DNA from 2 places in the Paenibacillus sp. GCM10028914 genome. Region 2 is predicted to be linked to the other one. Evidence: predicted binding sites of a transcription regulator. Region 2 holds the regulator's gene; the other holds the start of a gene.

Region 1 (11,343 bases), on a different contig from region 2:
GCAGCGGATCGGACGGGTACACCGGCTTGGCCAGACGAACGACGTACAGATCTTTAATCTGTCTACTTCAGGCACAATTGAAGAGCATATCCTCAATCTTTTACACGAGAAGATCAATATGTTTGAAATGGTCATTGGCGGTCTTGACGTCATTTTGGAACGGTTCGAGAAGAAAGAATCCATTGAGAAGAGTCTATACAAAATTATGCTCGAATCCGCTAGTGACGACGAAATCCGAAACCGCCTTAGCTCCCTTGGGGACTCACTTCATCATATTAAACAAGACTTTGAACAAGAATCATCCCCAGAACCAGAATCTTTAAGAGAGGAAGAAGCCTAATATGACCATGACGCCGCAGGAGGTGCAACAGCACTTCATGGCCTATTTGGAAGCCACCGAATGCACCGTCATTGAGAAATCACCTGAGCACATCACTGTCAAGCTGTCTCCCCAAGCGGACAAAATGCTGACCAATCGCCCCTATTATTGGGGGTTTGTCGAACGAACCGGAGCACCAGCCGAGACACTTTCATTCAGTTTCGTATTTGATCCTGTCAAATATGACGAACGCTTAATCAAGCAAGCTGAATCCAGTCAAAATAATCAGCCTAACGTAGGGCAGGATCCTCTTCTCTCCCGCTATTATGGCAGCGCTCCTATTCTACCTGTCATCGGCCCTGGACGAATTCAGCGCGAAGATGTCATTTATGGCAGCCGCAGGCTGGCTCAAATTTGGGATGCCTCTCGTGAAGAAGGCAATTATTTGTATTTGTTCGAGCAGCCCGCTGAAGGGCAGCGTCCGAAAGTCCGCTCTGCTCCATACGAGCAGTGGCTTGGAATCTGCTTCAAGACCGAATTCAGCTGTGATCTAAAGCGTGAGGAGCTTCATTTTCTCGGCATTTCCTTATCGCGCAAGAAAATTATAGAGGACTTTCCTGCACAGCTTGATGGTCGGAACCTAACGCCCCGGCTTCCTGAGAATGTCCATGTCCGCCCTGCAACCTTAACCCTACAGCAAGCTGCCTCCATGCTTGAAGAGTATCTGATCAACAAACTGGCAAAACTGGACTATTCCTGGGCAGAACAAGCCAAGCTTCGTCTTGCCGAAGAACTGGATATCGTAGATAGTTACTATGCAGATCTGCTAAACGAGCCAGACGAAGAGAAAAAGATAGCCATACAGCAGCAATATCAAAGCCGTCGCTCCGAAATGCAGTGGCAGTATTCACCAAAAGTGAGCTTGTCCGCCATAAGCTGCGGCATGTTCCACCTATGTTCGTCCGGTAACGGGGTCTCTTGAGTTGCATCAACAAAAGAAGGCAAAAAAAGACCCCTTCTTTACCTACTAGCCGCGACATCTTGTAACAGCCTTTTTATGGCTTGTCCTATACAATAAATCTAATCTACATGTTACAAATTGTTGATTCACGGAAAGGCGGTTGTTCCTTGAAAGAATTCTCTTATCGATCCGTTATGACAGGGATTCGTGTCACTTTATCATCGATTTTGCTTACTGTAGCCGTATTTTCATCGTCATCTCCTTCAAATGCAGATGCTCCAGATACTTGTTCAGTTGGATGTACATCAGCAGCTCCATCTTTAGACGGCGGTTCTCATAACAACAGTTCAATATCAGCACTTCAGTTGGCTAGCTCAGCAGTTCCAGACCGATTGGAGACATTTACCGAACAGACAATTACTGATCTGGCAGAGCACTTGCCTTTCAAAAACTGGCAGGATGCAAGTCTGGACTACACCCCGCTTGGTCCAGGTACACACAGCTGGCTTATCACTATAGACGATGGAGTTAAGCCTCTTGGTTACCTAATTATTACATCAGATGATCTCGGGGGTTATATTTTAAGCGAATACGGGATCGGTTCCGAGCTTCCATACAGCTTAGCCCCACTCAAAAATACGCTAGCTTCAGCAGGGATTCTAAATACAGGTCAACAGAAAGATTCAACAACGCTTGATTCTCTTCCGCAAGGAAGTAAGCTTGAAGCACAGTATAATTCGATTACGCCTTATTGGAAGGTTACTCTTAAAGGTAAAGCACCGGTGTATGTTCACGCTGTGACAAATGATATTGTTCCTTCAGCCGCAAACAAGGCACCTTTCCCATCCCGAAAGACTAACATAAAATCTAGTGTACTCAGCTCATTAGAATCCTTAACATCATCGTCTGTCATAAACACTCAAGGTGAACAAGATCCATACTCCAATTTAAAATGGCTGACAAACCCCGTCCTTTCCGTCAAGAACGGCAATGACTTCATCCGGCTTCTCCGATCTGATAGCCGAAAGTCTCTCACCTTTACCACTAAAGATCAAAATGCCGCCTTTGGCGCTCCATTCAATCTGACCGGATGGCAGACCTGGTCTCCTAAAGATAAGCTCGGTGCAAAAATCATTTATGTCATGATCCCTCAACGAAACACAGATTTGATTCGGTTTATCCCCGCTCAGAATTTAATCGGTCTCGGCAAATTTCGTGAGGAAGCGAACACATTGAAGTAACTACTCAATCTTCCAGTACTTATTTAACATATTCTAATGAAAAAGGACGTACGCCAGATCAGGCATACGTCCTTTACATTTATCCTTTAGTACTTTTTTCTGTATCTCTTATGAATCACCCTGTCGATGACTTAAGTTTTATGTTTTTTTCTCTTTTTGGATGTCACATCTTCTTTCCACAACGATACTGAGAAAGGAATCATCCCAAACCAACGAACGGTCCACGGTTCCTTTTTCCGAACTTGTTTTCTTTCCGCTTTGGGAGTATCCATATAAGTTACGACACGTTCCGTTATATATTTTATAAGGTCATTGCTACTTGCCATAATAACCCTCCTTAAGCACTCATGTATTCGTGTTACCTTATCAGGATGCTCAGTTCTCAAGAAAATTAGACCCTAGCATGATTTCCGGTTTTTTGCACATCCTAAACCCTAGGAGATATGAATAAGAATACACATATCACAACGAAAGAGGGACACATCAAGATGAACAAACGAACATTACTGGCTGTGCTGGTGAGCATATCCCTCGCGCTTTCGTCGCCTTCACATCTGGTTAACGCAAATAATCCGACAGTTACCACAGCAGAAACCGTAGTCGGCATGAAGCACAATGAGGTACCGCTTCATGATCCTGCTACCGGATCCGAAGATTCTCTTTATTATGAATTGCTTATCCCAGAAGCACACCAACATCACCCCTTTCCTCATGATGTCATTCTGATAGATGTTGGACACGGGGGAATTGACGGAGGTACATCCTATGGCGACATACTTGAAAAAGATATAAATCTCGCCATATCGCGTCAGCTATTCAAACTCCTTCGCAGTGACGGGTATCATGCCGTGCTGAATCGCGATGCTGATTATGCGCTAAGTGAAGATAATCGCTGGCACGCCAGCCGTTCACGACATCGAAGAGATTTGCTTCAGCGCAAGCAGCTGAGTAGTGAAATTCCGACGAAGTTGGTTGTAAGTATTCATGTCAATTGGGGTAAGAACAAATCCAAGCGTGGAGGTCTCGTTCTTCATCAAGCAGAAGGTCGAAGCTATATGCTGGCACAATCTATACAACGACAGTTAAATCTGATGCATCAGAGCAGCCACCAAGTATCGGTAGGTAAACCCTTTTACCTGCTCAACCGAATCGAGGTTCCAGCTGTTATTATCGAGACGGGTTTCATCAGCAATGAAGAAGATCGAGAGAAGCTGACAAGTCCTAGCGGTCAAAAACAAATTGCGGAAGCGATAGCTAGTGGCATAGCCGATTATTTAGCGGCCCTTTAAAAGGGTCGTTTTTGTTATTTAAAATAACAAAAAGGGCGTATTTGGCTCATGTTCGAGCTAATAACGCCCTTTCATTTAGTATGATGGAAGGAGATTTGGCGATCCGTCAGACCTTTCTTGTACCAGCTCATGAATACCAACAAAAGTCACTTTTTGTTGAAGTTCATTTATCGTGCCAAGTAATGCAGCGGCTGTTCGCTCTCCGAAGACGCCAACATGCCCAATGGTAATGCAGGTCTTATTTTTTTCTGCATGCTCCGCTGCACTTCTAAGCTGTTTCGTTACATGCTGAACCGTATGCACATCATCCAGGAAGATATCATTCTTGATATTTGGCATTCCTTTTTCAGCGGCTAGTTTGCCAGTAACAGAGTGGTAATTCGTCTTGCTGTCAACAAAGAACAGTCCTCGCTCCTTGCAAACATCCAGCACAATGGACATAATCCGTTCATCCCCGGTAATTTTGGAACCCATATGATTATTCACTCCAATTGCATGCGGAACATGGTCGATGGCTTCTTCCATCCGTTTACGAACCTCTTCATTCGTCATTTTACTTGTAATAGCGCCGGGTCCGAGCCAATCTGCTTTGCCTTGCTTAGGTTCCATCGGCATATGAATAATCACATCATGCCCCCGCTTATGAGCTTCTTCAGCATCACTCTTACTTGTTGGCAAGAAAGGCATGACAGCAACCGTTATTTTGATTGGTAGCTTTAGCATCTGTTCGGTTCCTTTTTGATCATTGCCAAAATCATCAATTATAACCGCAAGTTTATGTTGAGACGTTGTCTTCCCTGGTTCTTCAGCCATTACCTTTGCTGGATATGCTCCCATCAGAGAGATGCTTAACATGGCAGCACATACTAACATCAAATATTTCCCTACATTTCGCATGAAGTTCTCCTTTCACTACAGATCCTGTCCTTAGTGTTTGAGAAAGAGGCAACAAATATGTAGTTGATAAATGCAAAAAAGACGTTTCCCTTAAGGGAAACGTCTTTTTTAAGGATGCGGTCGAGAGGACTCGAACCTCCACGGGGGTTAGCCCACACGGACCTGAACCGTGCGCGTCTGCCAATTCCGCCACGACCGCATATTCTCGATCACTACAACGATTTCTCATTGCGGCGACAAGATATATCTTATCACGCCATATATTTGGTGTCAACATTTTTTTAGGATCTTGATTAAATAATCAAAAAGGGGTTAAAATAAGAACATGAGTTCGTATCAGGTCTATTATTTCTAAATAAAGGCGGTGAGTATCCATGGCAATCACGGGAATTACAACGGAAGAAAGATCCCTAATCAAAAGCTATTTACTCCTCATTTTCATTCATAAAGTTTTTGAAAGAGACTGCCGAATTATTCAAGAAAGTGGTGTGTTCAAAACTCCTCAACTATACGTTGAAATTGTAGGCAATGGTGCCAAGCGAGCTGCTATTCTGCTACGTGAAATTAAACAGGAATTTGCAAGTCGCACGATCAAGGTATTCGAAATACAGCGAGGACTTCATGGAATCGAGGCACGTTATGCCTGTCGTGGTTATGTCGGCAGTATAGAGCTGCTGTGGCCAACCTTCCGTGAAGAAATGATGTCCCGAATGCGTGCTTATCTTGGTCTCACACAAGTAGACACAGAATCTAAACAAGCTGCTACAGTAAGTCTTTAATCATCTACATTGTTGCTTATCATAAAAAACCGTCTCCAACCAGTAAGTAATCGGTTATCGGAGACGGTTTATTTTATTTCATAAATCCATTTGTACTATATCTTTGTTTCTAAGCCAAAGGGCTTGTCCGCGGTTCGTCATAAAGCTGATAGCTGTAGCTTCGATCAAGCTTCACTACACGACGATTCCGCCTGCGGATAATAACATGCTCCGGGTCCCAAGCAACGACAATACCAATAACATCGTTACTTTCAATGTCGTCCCGAACTACACGGACTCTATCTCCTGAGAGACGGAGTGCATTCAACTGCTCGTCACTTATCATACTCAATTGCTCCTTTCCATCGCATGTCCGAACTTAAATTATTCTCTTATTTCTCAAAAAAGAGACCTAAATGGACTCATTTAGGCCTCTTGAGTGTGTTATAGAAGGCATGAACACTCTGACAAATGTTACTCCCTGTGTACCTACTGCCGTTGTGCAGGTTCGATACTATCATTTGTCTCAAACCAAAAATCAAGCACGGTTGCTGACATGACTCTTTTCTCAACGTATTCCACCTGCTGCGGTGTAAATTGTTGTCTCCAATCATAGGATAGTTCCTCACACAATCCAGCGATTGTTAGCAATTCAGACCATGCAACATAACGCTTATACCAGAAGAACTGAGGATGTTCAATCATATAGGGATAAAGATCATCAAATTCTGTATGTTTACAATCCAAAGCACGTTCAAAATGTACCTTCGCACCATTCAGCTTCTCAATCAAAAACGGCTCGGTTACCGGTTCTTTCCCCATTGTGTTGCCTCCTCTCTCTTTCCTACCCTTTTATTATATGATAAAAAAACGGGTCCGAAAAGAAGTTGTTAAGATTTTAGGCTTGTTTTAGATGAAATCGAAAATAAAACAACTCCAGAAAAGTTAGTCCGCAAACGAGATTTTCCCGTCTTCCAGTGAAGAGATTTTAACTAATGACTCAACCTCAATTCCCTGTTCACGGATTGTTCTTGCACCTGCTTGGAAGCTCTTCTCAATGACAACACCGAGACCTATTAACTCTGCACCAGCACGCTCGATAATTTTTATTAAACCACGAGCTGCATCACCATTAGCGATAATATCATCAATGAATAATACCTTATCGGACTCTCCGATATATTGGCGGGACATCATAATATCCGTAACGATCCCTTTCGTAAATGAAGGAACACGTTCGCATAATGCATCAGGATCGGCCAGCAGTGTTTTTTTACGCCGTGCAAAAACCATAGGTACGCCAAGCTCTAGCGCCACAGCGAAGGCAATGGAAATGCCCGAAGACTCTAGTGTGACAACTCTGGTGACACCCTTATCCTTGAAACGGGCTGCAAATTCCTTACCCATCTCCACCATCATAGCTGGATCCACCTGATGTGTAAGCAAAGCGTCAAGCTTAACAACTTGATCTGATACAATCACGGCTTCCTCTATAATCCGCTTCTTCAACCAATCCATTATATGACCTCCCACGACAGTCCTTTCTCGTAAAAGTACCATATCCGAACTTGTCCAGCAAGTGTTATGGTCATTCAAAATGGACAAGATGGAGTCATGTCCCGAGTCGACCGGGCATACCTTGTACTAATGCGGTATGTTAGCCTGACCACATCGAACAAGGGGGCTTCTAAGTGAACAATAAGATTCGTGTCTTCCAGATAGCTTTTACATACATAGGTACAATTGTAGGTGCAGGCTTCGCAACGGGCCGTGAAATATTACAATTTTTCACCCAATATGGTCATATAGCAACCCTAACTATCCTTCTATCCACTGGGCTATTTATTTGGCTGGGGACCAGAATTATGACACTCTCCAGAAAAATAAAAGCTAAATCATACGAGGACCTAAACAAGCATTTGTTCGGGGAGCGTGCCGGAGGATGGATTAGTCTAATCATGCTTGTGATTCTAATCGGAGTAAACTCCATTATGTTGGCCGGCGCTGGAACTGTTTTTATGGAAAATCTAAATCTGCACTATCAGACTGGGCTAATCTTAACCATGATCGGAACCTTTTTCATCCTTCGCAAAGGAATTCAGTCCATTCTATATATGAACAGCCTGGTCGTTCCCATGATGCTCATCTTATCGCTATTGATCATTTCCCAGACTATAAATACACCTGGTGCCACCAATTTTCTCACACTAACAACAGAGCACAAACTCCCTACAGTATGGCTCTCTCCACTGCTTTACACCGCTTTCAACCTGGTAATGGCCATGCCTGTTCTTGTACCTCTTGGCAGTCAGACAGGTAGTGCCAGAGCTGTGAGATGGGGAGGTATTATTGGAGGAACTGGAGTTGGTTTTATGCTCATGGCTGCACATTTTGCTATGTCGGCACAAATGCCAGGCATCACTCAATTCGAAATTCCAATGGGTAATATTGCGAATCAGCTCGGTTGGTTCGTACAAACGGTCTATATCATCCTCATCTTTCTGGAGATCTTCAGTACATTTGTCGCTGATATATATGGAATAACGCTTCAGCTGCAGCAGCGAACCTCTCTTTCACCACAGACTCTTACGATTGGCATCATGCTGATCTGCTACTTCTTCAGCCAGTTTGGATTCAGCTCGCTGCTGTCTATTCTATACCCGCTATTCGGATCACTATGTTTCTTTTGGGTGCTTCGCTTAACTATTTTCGGTTTTGTACCCAAGCAAAAAATAAAATAGCATTTGCCTATAGCAAAATAGGGATCTCCCAAAGTAGTTCAAATTACTTGATGATACAGGTGATTGATGAAAATTATATAAAATAAAGAAATGGCGGTGTCAGGGAGGTTATCCCTGCGCCACCATTTCTTTATTTTGGTCTATCGTCGTCTTCTTCAGCAGATTATAGGCGAGCGAAAACCTGCTGACTTCCAGGCTCACTTTCGACAGGCCACGACGCAGAAAACGTCTGAATCCTCAAAGCGTTTCCGGACAAGCGAAAGCATTCGCCTAAAAGCTTTCCAAAGGAAAGCTTTCTTCGGAAGCATTCGCCTTTGTGCTCTAATTTCTACCATTAACAAACTTGTTCAGGAAATTAGAGCACAAGAGCGATGGGAGGAATGATTTGTACCCGTAGCGTCTCTCAACAATAAACAGGACTCTCTCTCAAGATCTTACATCTGAATAAATTGAGCTGAAGGGTGAAGCTCTTTGATGCGCTCCACAATATGCTCATGGCAAGTCATCATAATGATCTGTCTTGTTAAAGATACTTCCGCCAGCAACTGAAGAGCATGGCTGAGCCGTTCACTATCAAAATTCACAAAAATATCATCCAACACCAGCGGTATTTTTTCTTGATCTGACATAATTTCGACCAGAGCAAGTCGCATAGCAAGGTATAGCTGCTCCGCCGTACCTCGACTAAGGCGTCCGCTCTCAATAACCGTACCGTTTCTATGCTCAACCAACAGAAGCTGATCCCCCATCCGCATCATAACACGGATATACGAACCTCCGGTTAACCGTGATAAATAGTTGGATGCGAGCTTCAGTACATGCGGCTGTTTTTCTTCTTCGTAAAATTTACGCGTCCGGCTGATCAACTCAGTCCCGATGGAACGAACAGCATATTGTACGACGATATCTTTTAAAGCAGCCTGTCTTTCCTCTAACTGCTGAAGAGTATCCTCCTGATACCCTTTTTGTTCAAGACGCTCCTTCTGCTGTAAAAGCCGACCTCGACGCTCCTGCAGCTCGTCTCTCTCCATATCTACAGCAGCAGCTGCTGCTTCTTTATCCTGACACAATCTCTCAAGTTCATGTGCATCCGACTGCTCCAGTATAAACTCCAGTTGCTCCCGATCTTCCACATTCCAGCCGCTGAACATGACAATCTCGTCGTGACGAATATGACGCTCCAATTCATCAGATCGTATAGCAGCGGCACCCAATCGAAGAAATTCTTCCGAATCCTCTGCTCCGCTAGCTTTCAGGAGATTATTCATACGTTCTTGCAAGCCGTTTCTCTCTTCCACAACTTCCGTTTCTTCATTCGACAATTCAGCCAGTCTCGCGGATAACATCTTTCTTTCCTGAATCGTCTCCTGATAGCTTACCCATTCTTTATAAAAATCTTCTAGTCGCGAAACTGCTGCTGATTCTCCTATGCCCATTTCTCGAGCAATAAGAAGACATTCCTCTTCATAGAGTTTTGCTTCTTTAGACAAGACATCCAGTTTGCCGGCAAGTATTTTTAGCTGTCTTATCCATTCATTCCCCTGTTCCACAAATCCAAGGATATCCATAACAGATTCCGGGGACAGCCGGTTCGGCAACAACCTCTCTTGAAGCCATCTATCCCACTGTTCTTCCAGCTCCACAAATCGCTTTTCTTCTTGCTGGATCACTCGCTGAATATGCGCAAGCTCCGTTTTCTGCTGGGATACCCGTTCTTCAGCTGTATTCACTTCAGCACTAAGACGCTGTAGACGATGCTGCCAGGCTTGCCAATCATCCATCATTTTTCGCAGTTCTCGTAAACGAGCTTCCATCTGTACCGGATCTAAGTGATTATGATGATAACCTCTCCCGATTCTAGGACGAAGCGCTTGCTCGCTCGTAACTGCTGCATACGGATCTTCAATCAGATCAGAAATTAGACTTATCACTTCCTGCTCCCCGGTATGATCACGTTCAATAACCTCACCGGACATCCCCGTATTCTTGAGCAGGTTTACCTCTCGCCGTGCATTCCACCATATATAAATATCACTCACCAGCAGTAGTAGTGCAGAGGCAGCCGCTGCCTCTGGAGCTCCAGTCCATAGCAGAACAGCTGGGAGCACAATCGTAATAATGGATAACCCGATCAATAACTTTCGATAAACGGGTGATATCCCTTTTCCTGTCGAAATCTCGGTCTCTTGCAGCATAGGGGAGACTGTGCCCGATTGAGTCAATCGGGCTTCTCTCCACCGTTCTGCTTCGAGCTGAAGTTTACTCCATAAAGTTAGGGTCTCCCGAGGTCCCGACGGTTTGATCATAAAAAAATGAGACTCTCCTCGTTTCGTTTCCTCCTCGAGGTTCCGCCTCGCTTCTCGTAAAGAAGATTCCGCCGCAGCCAGTGTCCGTACAGCACCTCTATGTTCCAGAGACAAGGTTTCCATACGGCGATCATACCCAGCAAACGAAGCTCCCATTCGGCGGATATCCTCCCGCTGAGAGGCTGATACCCTAAATGAAGACAAGTGCTCTGGAGTCCAAGACTCATCAATATCATGCAATATACGGTAGAGACGATCCTCAAGCATTTGGAATTCACTCTTTAATTTCTCTTGCTCAGACTGCCCCGCATCATAAAGTGGTCTTTTCGACCATAAGGCTTCGATTTTAGGGCCAAATTCCTCAAGGAGCGGATTCTCGGCCAAAAGCTCAAGTCTGGACGATATACCTGCTGAAGCTTTTTGAATCTGGGTTAAGCGGAGTTCCAAGCCTCTTTGCTCTTCACACATCATTTCCCATCGCTTCACTCCATCCAGTGGAAAAAGCGTTCGATCCGGAAGAGAGGACCGCTCAAGACGGTTCTCCTTCCATGAAAGCCATAACGCTCGAATCTCCACTGCTTTGCGGTACAATATCAGATCCTGTAAGTTACTCTGACGCTTGTGCTCCAGTGTTAACAAAGACGCATCGATCTCGCTCAAATCAGAAATAACCTGATTATAATGCATGAGATACGATCCGCTCTCAACCAGTCGTTCCCGTAATTTCTCAATTTCTTGAATAATCTTGGCGCTCTCCTGCACTCTTCCCCTTGGTTTAAACAGCTTGTCCATTTCCTGATTCAGCTTCCGCTCTGCTTGTACGATGCCACT
Region 2 (11,343 bases):
GTCAAGGTAACGGCGGTCAAGATCAAGGGAATGGTAATGGCCAGGGAAGTGGTGAAGGTACCATTCCAGGTCAAGGCAGCGGTAACGGCCAAGGTGGAAATCAAGGTAACGGACAGGGAAGTGGCAGTCCTGATAACGGAAGTGACACAGGGAATCCGGGTGGCGGTACCGACGGTGGTTCGGAAAGTCCAGGAGATGGAACGACTGTCCCGGGTACTACGCCCCCGAATGATGAAGAACCCGTTGATCCGGCAACAACTCAAGAGAATTCAGTTGACGAGTAGTTTTGTTTATTACACCGTTTAATAACGGAGCCTCCGCGTAAATGCGGAGGCTTCTTTTTTTTGAGTGTGAAACTTAAATGTGGTAAGCTGAGGTTACGATATGGGGAGGAAAAGTTCCATGAAACGTAAATTCGGAGACCGGGCGAATTGGCGCCGCATTACCCGCCGGCACTTCACTTCCCGCTATGTGGAATGTGAACGGTTTACAGGATATCTTACCTTATATACGATATACGGCCTGAAAGAGCCGCTGTGGAAAACTTACGGGCAGCATACATACCGCATTGCGGATAAGGGATATTCCTGGTTACAGTATTATCCAAAGGATAGTCACTTTATTGTGACGGCTATGTTCGATGACAAAAGGCATATCGTTCAGTGGTACATAGACATATGCAAGAAGCAGGGAGTTACGGATCAAGGTGTTCCATGGTTTGATGATTTGTATCTCGATGTTGTCGTGAACAAGAATGGTGAGGTATTCTTGCTGGATGAAGATGAATTAGAGGATGCGCTTCAGCGGAGCGATATCACCCGTGATGACTATCGGCAAGCTAAGGTTACAGCCCGCAATTTACTCAGGGCCATTGACGCACATGAATTTCCATACTTTATGATGTCTCTTGAGGATCGAGATCGATTGTTTCATAACGGAGAGTTCAGGAGGAAACAATAATGCGTCATCAAATGTACTCTGGCGTAAAAAGCCGACATTCTTTTAAAAGCCACGTGTGGATTAGAAGGAGTTTATTCGGACTGTTAGCTATCGTTCTGCTCGGGATCTTGTGGTCGGCTTATGTTTATTATCAGATCAATAGAGCAGAAAGTACCGTGACGGATAAAGCGGATGTGGGAATTATTCTAGGTGCTTCGATGTGGGGGGATGAGCCTAGTCCTGGGCTTAGAGAGCGGCTAGAGCATGGACTGAAACTGTATGAAGATGGACTATATCAATCCATCATCGTAACGGGTGGTCTGGATGCGCCAGGATTAAAGTATACCGAAGCTGAAGGAATGCGGAATTACCTAGTTGACGCTGGAGTACCGGAAGAGAACATCTTCCTTGAAAATGAAGCGACAAGCACCTATGAAAATCTGTTGTTCAGCCAGCGGATTATGAGAGAGCATGGGTGGTCTACAGCAATTATTGTGACCCATGATTATCATGGTACGAGATCGCTAGAGGTGGCGAAGACACTTGAGTATGAAAATCCAGAACTGTCTATCACTACGTCAACTGTGCTTCCGATGGTTAAACATAAGAGTCGTGAGATTCTAGCTTATACGAAATGGACTGCAGACAAAATATTAATCGAGCTTGGCTTGAAGTGATGAAACTTCTAATAACCCGTTTGTAAATAGAATATATTGGAGTAGATAGTCAGCCCTATGGATAATGAGGTGAGGAGCTATGAACGGACGTGTAACGGCCGCGGGAAGTCGGTCAGAAGGACGGCCATCCAGACAGATCAATGTTGTGCTCCGTAGTGCTGAACCTCCTCTGGTCAGCTCTGCGGTTCCCGAACGCGAACCGGCCCCATCGCCGAGTCCATTGACGCAACATGTTCTATTCCAGGAAATTCAGAAAGAGCTCGACCAATTGGTTGGGCTTGATCAAATTAAAGAGCTGGTTTATGAAATCTATGCATTACTACAAGTAGCTCAGATGCGTTCAGAGGCCGGGTTATTAAGCGGTGGGCAAGTATTTCATATGATTTTCAAAGGCAATCCGGGTACAGGCAAAACCACGGTTGCGCGTATTGTTGCGAAATTATTTCAAAAAATGGGTGTGCTCAGCAAGGGTCATTTAGTTGAAGTAGAGCGTGCGGACCTTGTAGGTGAATATATAGGTCACACTGCTCAGAAAACCAGAGATTTGGTTAAGAAAGCTATAGGCGGTATCCTGTTCATTGATGAGGCGTATAGCTTAGCGCGTGGCGGGGAAAAAGACTTTGGTAAGGAAGCAATTGATACGCTGGTAAAGGCGATGGAAGATCATAAGAATCAATTTGTTCTTATTTTGGCAGGGTATTCTGATGAAATTGATTTCTTTATGTGCAGTAACCCGGGGTTACATTCTCGTTTTCCGATCCAAATGGACTTTCCGGATTACAACATGGATCAATTGATACAAATATCTGAACTGATGGCCAAGGAGAGAGATTATATTCTAATGCCGCAGTCTATGATCAAATTAAAGGAACATCTTCAGGCTGAAAAAGATAGCCACATTCACGCATTTAGTAATGCCCGTTATGTACGAAATGTAATTGAGAAATCCATTCGGAACCAGGCGGTCAGACTTTTGAACCATTATGTCGCCGGAAATCCTAGCAAACTGGAACTGATGACACTGCGTCCCGAAGATTTTAAACTGCCATCAAAAGTAGTTACGTAGAACAAGAATGAAAGAACGTTAAGTTGTCCAAAGAGACAACTTTATTAAAGGAGCAATGATTATGGCAAATGAAATACATGAGACGAAGACGAATCTGCCGGATAAAGCTATTCTCGTGAGTCTTGTAACCGAGCAAGTAAAAAGGTCAGGAATTAATTCGGAGCATTCACTCCAGGAGCTTGTTCAGCTTGCTGAAACTGCGGGTGTGCAGGTGCTTGAGGTCATCTCTCAGAATCGAGAAACACCGGATACGAAATGGTTTGTTGGTAAAGGAAAAGTGGAAGAACTGCGTATGGCTATCGATGGTCTGGGAGCCAATACTGCGATATTTGATCAGGAATTATCGGGAGCGCAAGTTCGAAACCTTGAAGAAGCGCTGGATGTGAAGATCATCGACAGAACCCAGTTGATCTTGGATATTTTTGCACAGCGAGCTAAGACGAGGGAAGGTATCATACAAGTTGAACTGGCACAGCACAGCTATTTGCTGCCTCGTTTGTCTGGTCACGGTAAGAATCTCTCGCGTCTTGGGGGTGGTATCGGTACGAGAGGACCGGGGGAAAGCAAGCTGGAAACGGACCGCAGACATATTAGAGGTCGAATCAGCGATCTGAAGCGACAGTTGGATGAGATTACGAGACACCGTGTGTTACACCGTGAACGGCGTAAAAAAACGGGTGCAGTCCAAGTTGCATTGGTTGGGTATACAAATGCGGGAAAATCTACTTTGCTCAATCGATTGACTGCAGCCGATGTATATATTGAGAATCAATTGTTTGCAACCCTGGACCCTACATCACGTGTACTAGAGCTTCCGAGTGGAAAAGAAGTAGTTCTGACTGACACAGTTGGATTTATTCAAAACCTGCCGCATGATCTTGTAGCAGCGTTCCGTGCGACGCTGGAGGAAGCGAATGAAGCTGATTTGATTCTGCATGTTGTGGATGCTTCCTCAGATATGAGGGAAGAGCAGATGAAGGTTGTAGAGTCAATTTTGGAGGACTTGGGAGCTGCGGATAAACCGCAATTGGTTCTCTTCAACAAGAAAGACGCGTGTGATCCTAAGCAGCTGGAAATGCTGCCATCCGGAGAAGGATACCTGAAGATTAGTGCTTATGATGAGCAGGATCTGGATGCTGTGCGCCATGCGATTCAGAAACATCTTTCAGGTGGTATTGTTAAGTTCCGGATTGCAGCTGATCGCGGTGACGTAAGTGCAATCCTTTATCGAATCGGAGATGTTGTCGAGCAGACGTTCGAAGATAACGATATCATTTATGCAGTCCGTATTAATAAAGCTGATTATGAAAAAATGGGCTATATGGTCAAAGAATATATAGAACAATAATTATTTTTAATAAAATAAATATATACAAAAGACAAGAGGAGAGAGCGGTTCGTTATGGCAAGATTTTCGCAAGACATCGAAGAGTTAAGTATTAAAGCAGAACGTAAGATTGTTGATCAGATTCAAGAAATTGATCGTATTGTTGATCGAAACCAATGGAAAGTGATCGAAGCATTCCAGCGGAATAAAGTGAGTGATTTCCACTTTGCAGGCTCTACGGGTTATGCATACAATGACCGGGGAAGAGAAGTGATTGATGAGGTATATGCTGACGTATTCGGGGCCGAATCGGCCCTGGTACGTCCTCATTTTGCTTCAGGGACACACACCATATCTACAGCTTTGTTTGGTGTGTTGCGCCCTGGGGACGAATTGTTGTACATAACAGGACGTCCATACGATACCCTTCATAAGGTGATTGGTGAATCAGGTGATGGAACGGGATCACTGAAGGATTTTGGTATAGGATATCGGGAAGTTGATTTGCTTGAAGACGGAGGGATTGATTGGAAGGGTGTAAGTGAGGCAATCACTTCAGCAACGAAGGTTATCGGTATTCAACGTTCACGTGGTTATGATTGGCGTTCATCTTTCACCGTTGAAGAGATCGGTATCATGGTTGAGAAGGTTAAATCCATGAAATCTGACGTTATCGTCTTCGTTGACAATTGTTATGGAGAATTTACGGAAGAGCGTGAACCGACAGAAGTTGGTGTAGATTTAATGGCAGGCTCTTTGATTAAAAATCCTGGCGGCGGTATTGCAGAAACCGGTGGGTATATTTGTGGTAAGCAGAAGTATGTAGATCAAGCAGCTTATCGACTGACTGCTCCTGGAATTGGACGTGAAGTGGGCGCGATGCTTGGAACTACACGCGGAATATATCAAGGTTTGTTCCTCGCGCCGAACACGGTAGGACAAGCTGTGAAAGGAAGTATCTATGCTGCGGCAATTTTTGAAGAGGTAGGATTCGTTACGAAGCCAGCCTGGGATGAGAAGAGAACGGATTTAATCCAAGCGGTATCCTTTTCTGGTCCAGAGCATTTGATCGCTTTTGTTCAAGGGATTCAGCGAGCAGCAGCAGTGGATAGTCATGTTGTACCTGAACCGTGGGACATGCCTGGATACGAGCATCCTGTTATTATGGCTGCCGGAACATTTATTCAGGGTGGTAGCCTGGAGTTGTCGGCCGATGCGCCTATTCGAGAGCCTTATATTGGCTATATGCAGGGCGGTTTGACTTATTCTCATGTTAAATATGGAGTGCTTATGGCCCTTCAAACGATGAAGGATCGAAATTTGTTGTGAGATTTCCTAACATGTGATTGACATGTCATAGCAGTAAATATTACAATAGTACAGAAAAGATCACTTGGAAGGTTGATGAGTAATGGGTGATGAGATTCGGAGAAATATGGCTTTGTTTCCGATTGGGATTGTCATGAAGCTCACCGATTTGTCTGCAAGACAAATTCGTTACTACGAGCAGCACAGTTTGATTGTACCTGCCCGGACGTCAGGCAACCAACGCTTGTTTTCCTTCAATGATGTTGAACGACTTCTAGAGATTAAGGCATTGATTGAGAAGGGTGTAAACATAGCGGGGATTAAACAGGTAATGAACCCGGTGACAAAAGAATCAGAAGAAGCAACAGTAATAACACCTGATACAGAGAATAAACGTAGAGAAATGTCGGAATCACAGCTCCGTCGCCTGCTCAGACAGGAATTGATTACCGCTAAAAGACCGGGGCAAGTGTCTTTAATTCAAGGAGAGTTGTCCCGCTTTTTTAATAAATAAACAGATGTTGTAAGGGAGAGGATAGAGTGAGTTATTCGAAAGATGATATTCTGCGTATTGCTAAAGAAGAGAACGTTAGGTTTATCCGTTTGCAGTTCACGGATTTGCTAGGAACAATTAAGAACGTTGAAATTCCGGTTAGCCAGCTTCCTAAGGCTCTGGATAACAAAATGATGTTTGATGGCTCTTCTATCGAAGGTTATGTGCGAATCGAAGAATCGGATATGTACCTTTATCCGGACCTTGATACATGGGTCATTTTCCCTTGGGTTTCTGAAGATCGTGTTGCTCGTCTGATCTGTGATATCTATATGCCGGACGGAAGACCATTTGAGGGTGATCCTCGTTACATTTTAAAAAGAAGTCTGAAAGAAGCAGAAGAAATGGGTTTCACTTCCATGAACGTTGGTCCAGAACCGGAATTCTTCTTGTTCAAAACCGATGAGAAAGGCAACCCTACGATGGAACTTAATGACCAAGGTGGATACTTTGACCTTGCTCCTACAGATCTTGGTGAGAACTGCCGCCGTGATATCGTGCTTACACTGGAAGAGATGGGATTTGAAATTGAAGCTTCCCACCATGAAGTAGCTCCAGGACAACACGAGATTGATTTCAAATATGCGAATGCTGTTAAAGCAGCTGATCAGATTCAAACGTTTAAGCTTGTTGTCAAAACGATTGCTCGTCAGCATGGTCTGATTGCAACATTTATGCCTAAACCACTCTTTGGTGTAGCTGGTTCCGGTATGCACTGCAACATGTCCCTCTTTAATGGTAAGGAGAACATGTTTGTGGATGAAAGCGATGAGTTAGGACTTAGTGAAACAGCTCGTTACTTCATGGCTGGTGAGCTGAAACATGCTCGTGCTTTTGCGGCAATCACTAATCCGACAGTTAACTCCTACAAGCGTCTTGTACCAGGTTACGAAGCTCCTTGTTATGTCGCTTGGTCTGCGAGTAACCGTAGCCCGATGATCCGTATTCCGGCTTCCCGCGGTCTTAGTACTCGTGTAGAGCTACGTAACCCGGATCCATCAGCTAACCCTTACCTTGCTTTGGCTGTTATGCTTAAAGCGGGACTTGACGGCATCAAGCGTAAACTTCCTTTGCCTGCGCCAATTGACCGTAACATCTATGTGATGTCGGAAGAGGAGCGGATCGAAGAAGGTATTCCAAGTTTGCCAGCTGACTTGAAGGAAGCTCTTAACGAGTTGATCCGTAGTGAAGTGATCTGCGAAGCTCTGGGAGACCATGCACTCGCACACTTCTACGAATTGAAAGAAATTGAATGGGATATGTACCGCACCCAAGTTCATCAGTGGGAACGCGATCAATACATGACTTTGTACTAATAGATGAAACCCTTGACGCTCTAAGCGTTGAGGGTTTTTCTTTTTGGGGGCACTGTGAGAAGAGGAGTTACTTTGAGGACTTTGCCTCCATATTGCTCCGAAGTTTGTGTGGGACTTATATTTATCAAGCAATAAGTCGGTGTGTATTGCACAAGCGACAGAAGGAAAGCGAGAAGACGTGAAGACCCTGTCAGTTATATTCTGACAGGGTCTTTTTTACGTTCAAATTTGATCAATCGGCTAACATGTTTTATTTCATCCAACGGCACCCAGACAGGACCATACACACTACGCATCGTTACACGGTCTGTACATGCATCAGGTATGCCTTGCATTATGTCTCCATTATTAAGGCGTATCGTCACGATCTGTTTTTTCTGTATTGCTGTTTTTATTTCTTTCAGCATAATCTCCCCTCCATGTCATAAGCACTATATACAGTTTATCAAAAGTAGGAAATATTTACTACAGAATTATATGTGTCTGTAAATATTACTTACCCATCAAACTTCAACTGAATACAATAAGGCAATTATTCTAATTTCAGTGAGATCATGATGAAGAGTGCGCAATACGGATTGACAAGATCAAAGTTCGTCTGGGTAATATTACATAGTTCGTATTGAGTTTATTTATTTCCTTATGCTCTTAATCTGTTCTTTAAATAAATCAACGGTTGTTGGTGTGATTTTTGATTGGAATGTGACAATCCCGTTGTAATCTGAAGCTTTATAATGAACATTATTGTTTTGATCAATGGTATATTTGCCTTGGTAGACCCCTGTGATTACAAATGCTTCCTCTTTATATACGGGACCCTCATATTTATCTAAGAATAATATAAAATGATCCCCCGTTGAGGATGGGTCTGTATGATAGTATTTTACTTCAAAAAGTTTGATTTCTTGATCCATATACTTAGTGTCTCCATTAATAACATCCATGATTGTTGCATTCGTCAAAATAAAATCAGCCCCTCCATACGAGACTTCTTCCGTTTTCGCTGTGAGTTTGACTTCTACAACGAGTGAAGAATCATTGGCTAAATCTTCAAGGTTATTATAAACATCACTTAGCTCCAATAATTCATAATTCATTACTGGACTATCCGAATTTGAGACTTCTTTTTGCTCAAACGAGCAGCCAAACAAAATGATACTTAATATAGCGCACATAAATATACTTGTAATGTTCTTCATTTAAAGCAAACTCCTTTCATGTAGCCCTAATCCAATTACGACTGTTAACTTTAAAAAAGTAATTACCTTTATAGACGCGGGAGTTAAAGGAAAGTTGCTCCTTATGTAAGGAAACACACAAAAAGGCTGCTGCTTGTACTAAGACAAGACAGCAGCCTTTTCAATTCCTTGCAAAGATAATCATCGAACTTAGTGAATATCTCTAAAAACACCAACAACTTTACCAAGAATGGTGACGTGATTTAAGCGAAGTGGCTCGTAAATCGGGTTCTCTGGTTGAAGACGAATATGGTCTTTCTCTTTATAAAAAGTTTTCACAGTAGCTTCATCTTCTTCAGTCATAGCAACAACGATGTCTCCGTTGTCGGCAGTTTGTTGTTGGCGGACAATGACATAATCACCATTATGTATGCCAGCTTCAACCATACTGTCGCCTACTACGGTTAACATGAATACTTTATTGTCTCCAACAAAATGCTGAGGCAATGGGAAGTAGTCTTCGATGTTCTCTGTTGCTGTAATTGGAACACCGGCAGTTACCTTACCAACGACAGGTACTCTGGAGATGGTGTGTGTAAAGTAATTGCTAGTCTCCGATTCTTCTTGACCAAGTAGCTCAATGGCTCTCGGTTTCGTAGGGTCACGTCGGATTAAGCCTTTCTTCTCTAAACGGTCAAGATGACCATGTACTGTTGAACTGGAAGCTAGTCCAACAGCTTCACCGATTTCTCGTACGGAAGGCGGATAGCCCTTACTCCGAACTTCGTTGCGGATAAATTCCAAAATCGCCTGCTGGCGGCTGGATATCTTCGACATTCCGTATCAACCCCATTTAGTAACGTTTGGGAAAATTATATCATAGAACTACCGTTCGTACAAACATAAGTTCTAAAATAAAAAAATATTAAGAACAACCGTTCGTAAAACTATTGAAACAAACAAGTGTTCGTGTTATATTGAATTCATAAGAGAACACTTGTTTGGGAGATGATGATAAATGATGAGATACACTACATATCGCAGTATTTACGAGGGGCAGTTTCAAGAAGAAGGACATAAAGAGAACACGCTATGGGAACGTACAGTGGAATGGATGAAGACACGAGTTGGTAAGATGATGCTCGTAATTTTAATTTTTGTTTCTGGCTGGACGGGGGCATTCTCAGTTTTTGCTGGCGGATTGGAGAAGCCTATAGCTGAGAAGAATGTAATTGTACAACCAGGTGACTCACTCTGGAGTATCGCAGCAACATACAAACCAGAAAAGATGGACACAAGGGCATACATAAGCTCTATTAGTGAGGCGAATGGACTGAAAGGACCCGAAATTCAAGCAGGAGATGTACTTTCCTTACCTCTTTGGTAACCGCACATTTTTTTGAACCCGAATTTATAATCTATGAGAAAAATGATACAATAATAGAAGAGCGCGCATGTACGAGCTTGATAAGGAGAAGATTCCTTGACAAGCTCTTTTTCACATGTCAAAGTTAAAACTGAATTATTTATTGGAGGCGAAAGAATGGATATCGATGCTTTGGTAGAACGTATTAACGTTCTAGCTAGAAAAAACAAAAATGAAGGGTTGACAGAGGAGGAACAGAAAGAGCGTTCTGAGCTTCGTCAAATCTATCTTAATAATTTCCGGAAAAACTTCCGTCAGCAGTTGGATACAATCGAATGGGTTGATGAAGAGAAGGATCGTGCTGGTCTTAAACATTAATCTATCACCGACTGTCTGCTTGTGAAATATTTTCAATATATGACCAATAGAGAAGAGGAGGAGACTCATGTCTCGATCTTGGGAAAGAAAAGTCAGCAAGAATATGTCTCAACTAAACAAGCAACGTAAGAAGCAAGGGCAAGCAATGGTGGGTACTACCTCGACAGTAACCAACGATGGTGATGTATTTAAAGGTCGTAAATATGTGTTGCCTATCGTTCTAGTGGCATTGGCAGCTTTATATGCACTGCTTGGTATCGCTACTGTTGAAGCTGGAGCTGGTAGTCAGACGTTGAACTGGGTCGGCGTAAGCTTGTACTTGTTACTTGCTTTAATGATTTTCTTACGGAAACCGTATTTAAAAGTAGGACGCAGTACAGTTTCGACCTTCAAGTTTAACCGTGAGCGTAAATTGACTGCATCCGAAATTTCTAAAATCAAGGTTTTGCAAGGTTCTGTAGTCATCGAGACTAAAGGTCGTGGTGGAAACTGGGTGTTCTCTCGTCTAATTAATCGTTATGATACAAAAGCGATGGGGGAAAGACTTGAGCAATTTGCGAAAGTTAATAATATTCCAGTAGAACACCAATAGAACACCAATAGAAGGATTGTTTGTTCAATAGCGGAGAGTAGAGGGAGATGGAGAGAGATGTCGGTAACTGCGGTAATGTTTGATTTGGATGATACGTTATTATGGGATGAAAGAAGTGTAGAGGAAGCTTTTGAAGCAACTTGTCAGGTTGCTGCGAAGAGCACTGGGATTGATGCTGGTGCTCTCTTAACTGCGGTTCGTAATGAAGCAAGAACATTGTATGAATCTTATGACACTTTTGCGTTTACCAAAATGATCGGCATTAATCCATATGAAGGCTTGTGGGCAAATTTCTCCGCCGGTGATCAACCGGAATTCCGTCGTCTGGAGGAACTCGCTCCTGTTTACAGAACTGAATCCTGGCGTAGAGGCTTGAAATCTCTCGGGGTAGACAACGATGAGCTAGCTGCTGAACTCGCAGAACGATTCGCTGCAGAACGCAGAAAACGTCCTTATGTCTATGATGAGACTTTTGATGTTTTAAAACAGCTACAAGGTAATGTGAAGCTTCTGCTTCTTACTAATGGTAGTCCCGACCTTCAACAAGAGAAGCTAGATGGGGTTCCTGATCTGGCTCCTTACTTTGATCACATTGTAATCTCGGGGAACTTTGGTAAAGGCAAACCGGATCCTTCCATCTTTA

Evidence for each region. Region 2 encodes LexA, which represses DNA repair genes until DNA is damaged. Its sites were predicted from a motif close to CGAACATATGTTCG; they were not measured.
Region 1: the regulator LexA is predicted to act here: its motif matches at 5,028-5,041, upstream of ACFQV5_RS17990 (YhjD family protein).

Annotation. Positions count from the first base shown of each region.
Region 1 is NZ_JBHTFO010000017.1:95,109-106,451, forward strand. Features, by position in the region: gene ACFQV5_RS17955 (DEAD/DEAH box helicase) at 1-340, shown strand, start outside; gene ACFQV5_RS17960 (YqhG family protein) at 342-1,301, shown strand; gene ACFQV5_RS17965 (hypothetical protein) at 1,448-2,521, shown strand; gene ACFQV5_RS17970 (YqzE family protein) at 2,653-2,847, opposite strand; gene ACFQV5_RS17975 (N-acetylmuramoyl-L-alanine amidase family protein) at 3,010-3,810, shown strand; gene ACFQV5_RS17980 (divergent polysaccharide deacetylase family protein) at 3,886-4,647, opposite strand; tRNA gene ACFQV5_RS17985 (tRNA-Leu) at 4,823-4,906, opposite strand; gene ACFQV5_RS17990 (YhjD family protein) at 5,082-5,486, shown strand; gene ACFQV5_RS17995 (hypothetical protein) at 5,596-5,811, opposite strand; gene ACFQV5_RS18000 (hypothetical protein) at 5,955-6,287, opposite strand; gene ACFQV5_RS18005 (xanthine phosphoribosyltransferase) at 6,411-6,983, opposite strand; gene ACFQV5_RS18010 (YkvI family membrane protein) at 7,157-8,206, shown strand; gene ACFQV5_RS18015 (AAA family ATPase) at 8,641-11,343, opposite strand, start outside.
Region 2 is NZ_JBHTFO010000015.1:102,336-113,678, forward strand. Features, by position in the region: gene ACFQV5_RS13960 (PBP1A family penicillin-binding protein) at 1-284, shown strand, start outside; gene ACFQV5_RS13965 (ribonuclease FAU-1 family protein) at 403-960, shown strand; gene ACFQV5_RS13970 (YdcF family protein) at 960-1,616, shown strand; gene ACFQV5_RS13975 (AAA family ATPase) at 1,696-2,682, shown strand; gene hflX (GTPase HflX) at 2,744-4,030, shown strand; gene ACFQV5_RS13985 (methionine gamma-lyase family protein) at 4,085-5,338, shown strand; gene ACFQV5_RS13990 (MerR family transcriptional regulator) at 5,421-5,831, shown strand; gene glnA (type I glutamate--ammonia ligase) at 5,858-7,186, shown strand; gene ACFQV5_RS14000 (hypothetical protein) at 7,381-7,593, opposite strand; gene ACFQV5_RS14005 (hypothetical protein) at 7,819-8,385, opposite strand; gene lexA (transcriptional repressor LexA) at 8,575-9,201, opposite strand; gene ACFQV5_RS14015 (LysM peptidoglycan-binding domain-containing protein) at 9,383-9,751, shown strand; gene ACFQV5_RS14020 (DUF896 domain-containing protein) at 9,908-10,108, shown strand; gene ACFQV5_RS14025 (hypothetical protein) at 10,176-10,700, shown strand; gene ACFQV5_RS14030 (HAD family hydrolase) at 10,758-11,343, shown strand, end outside.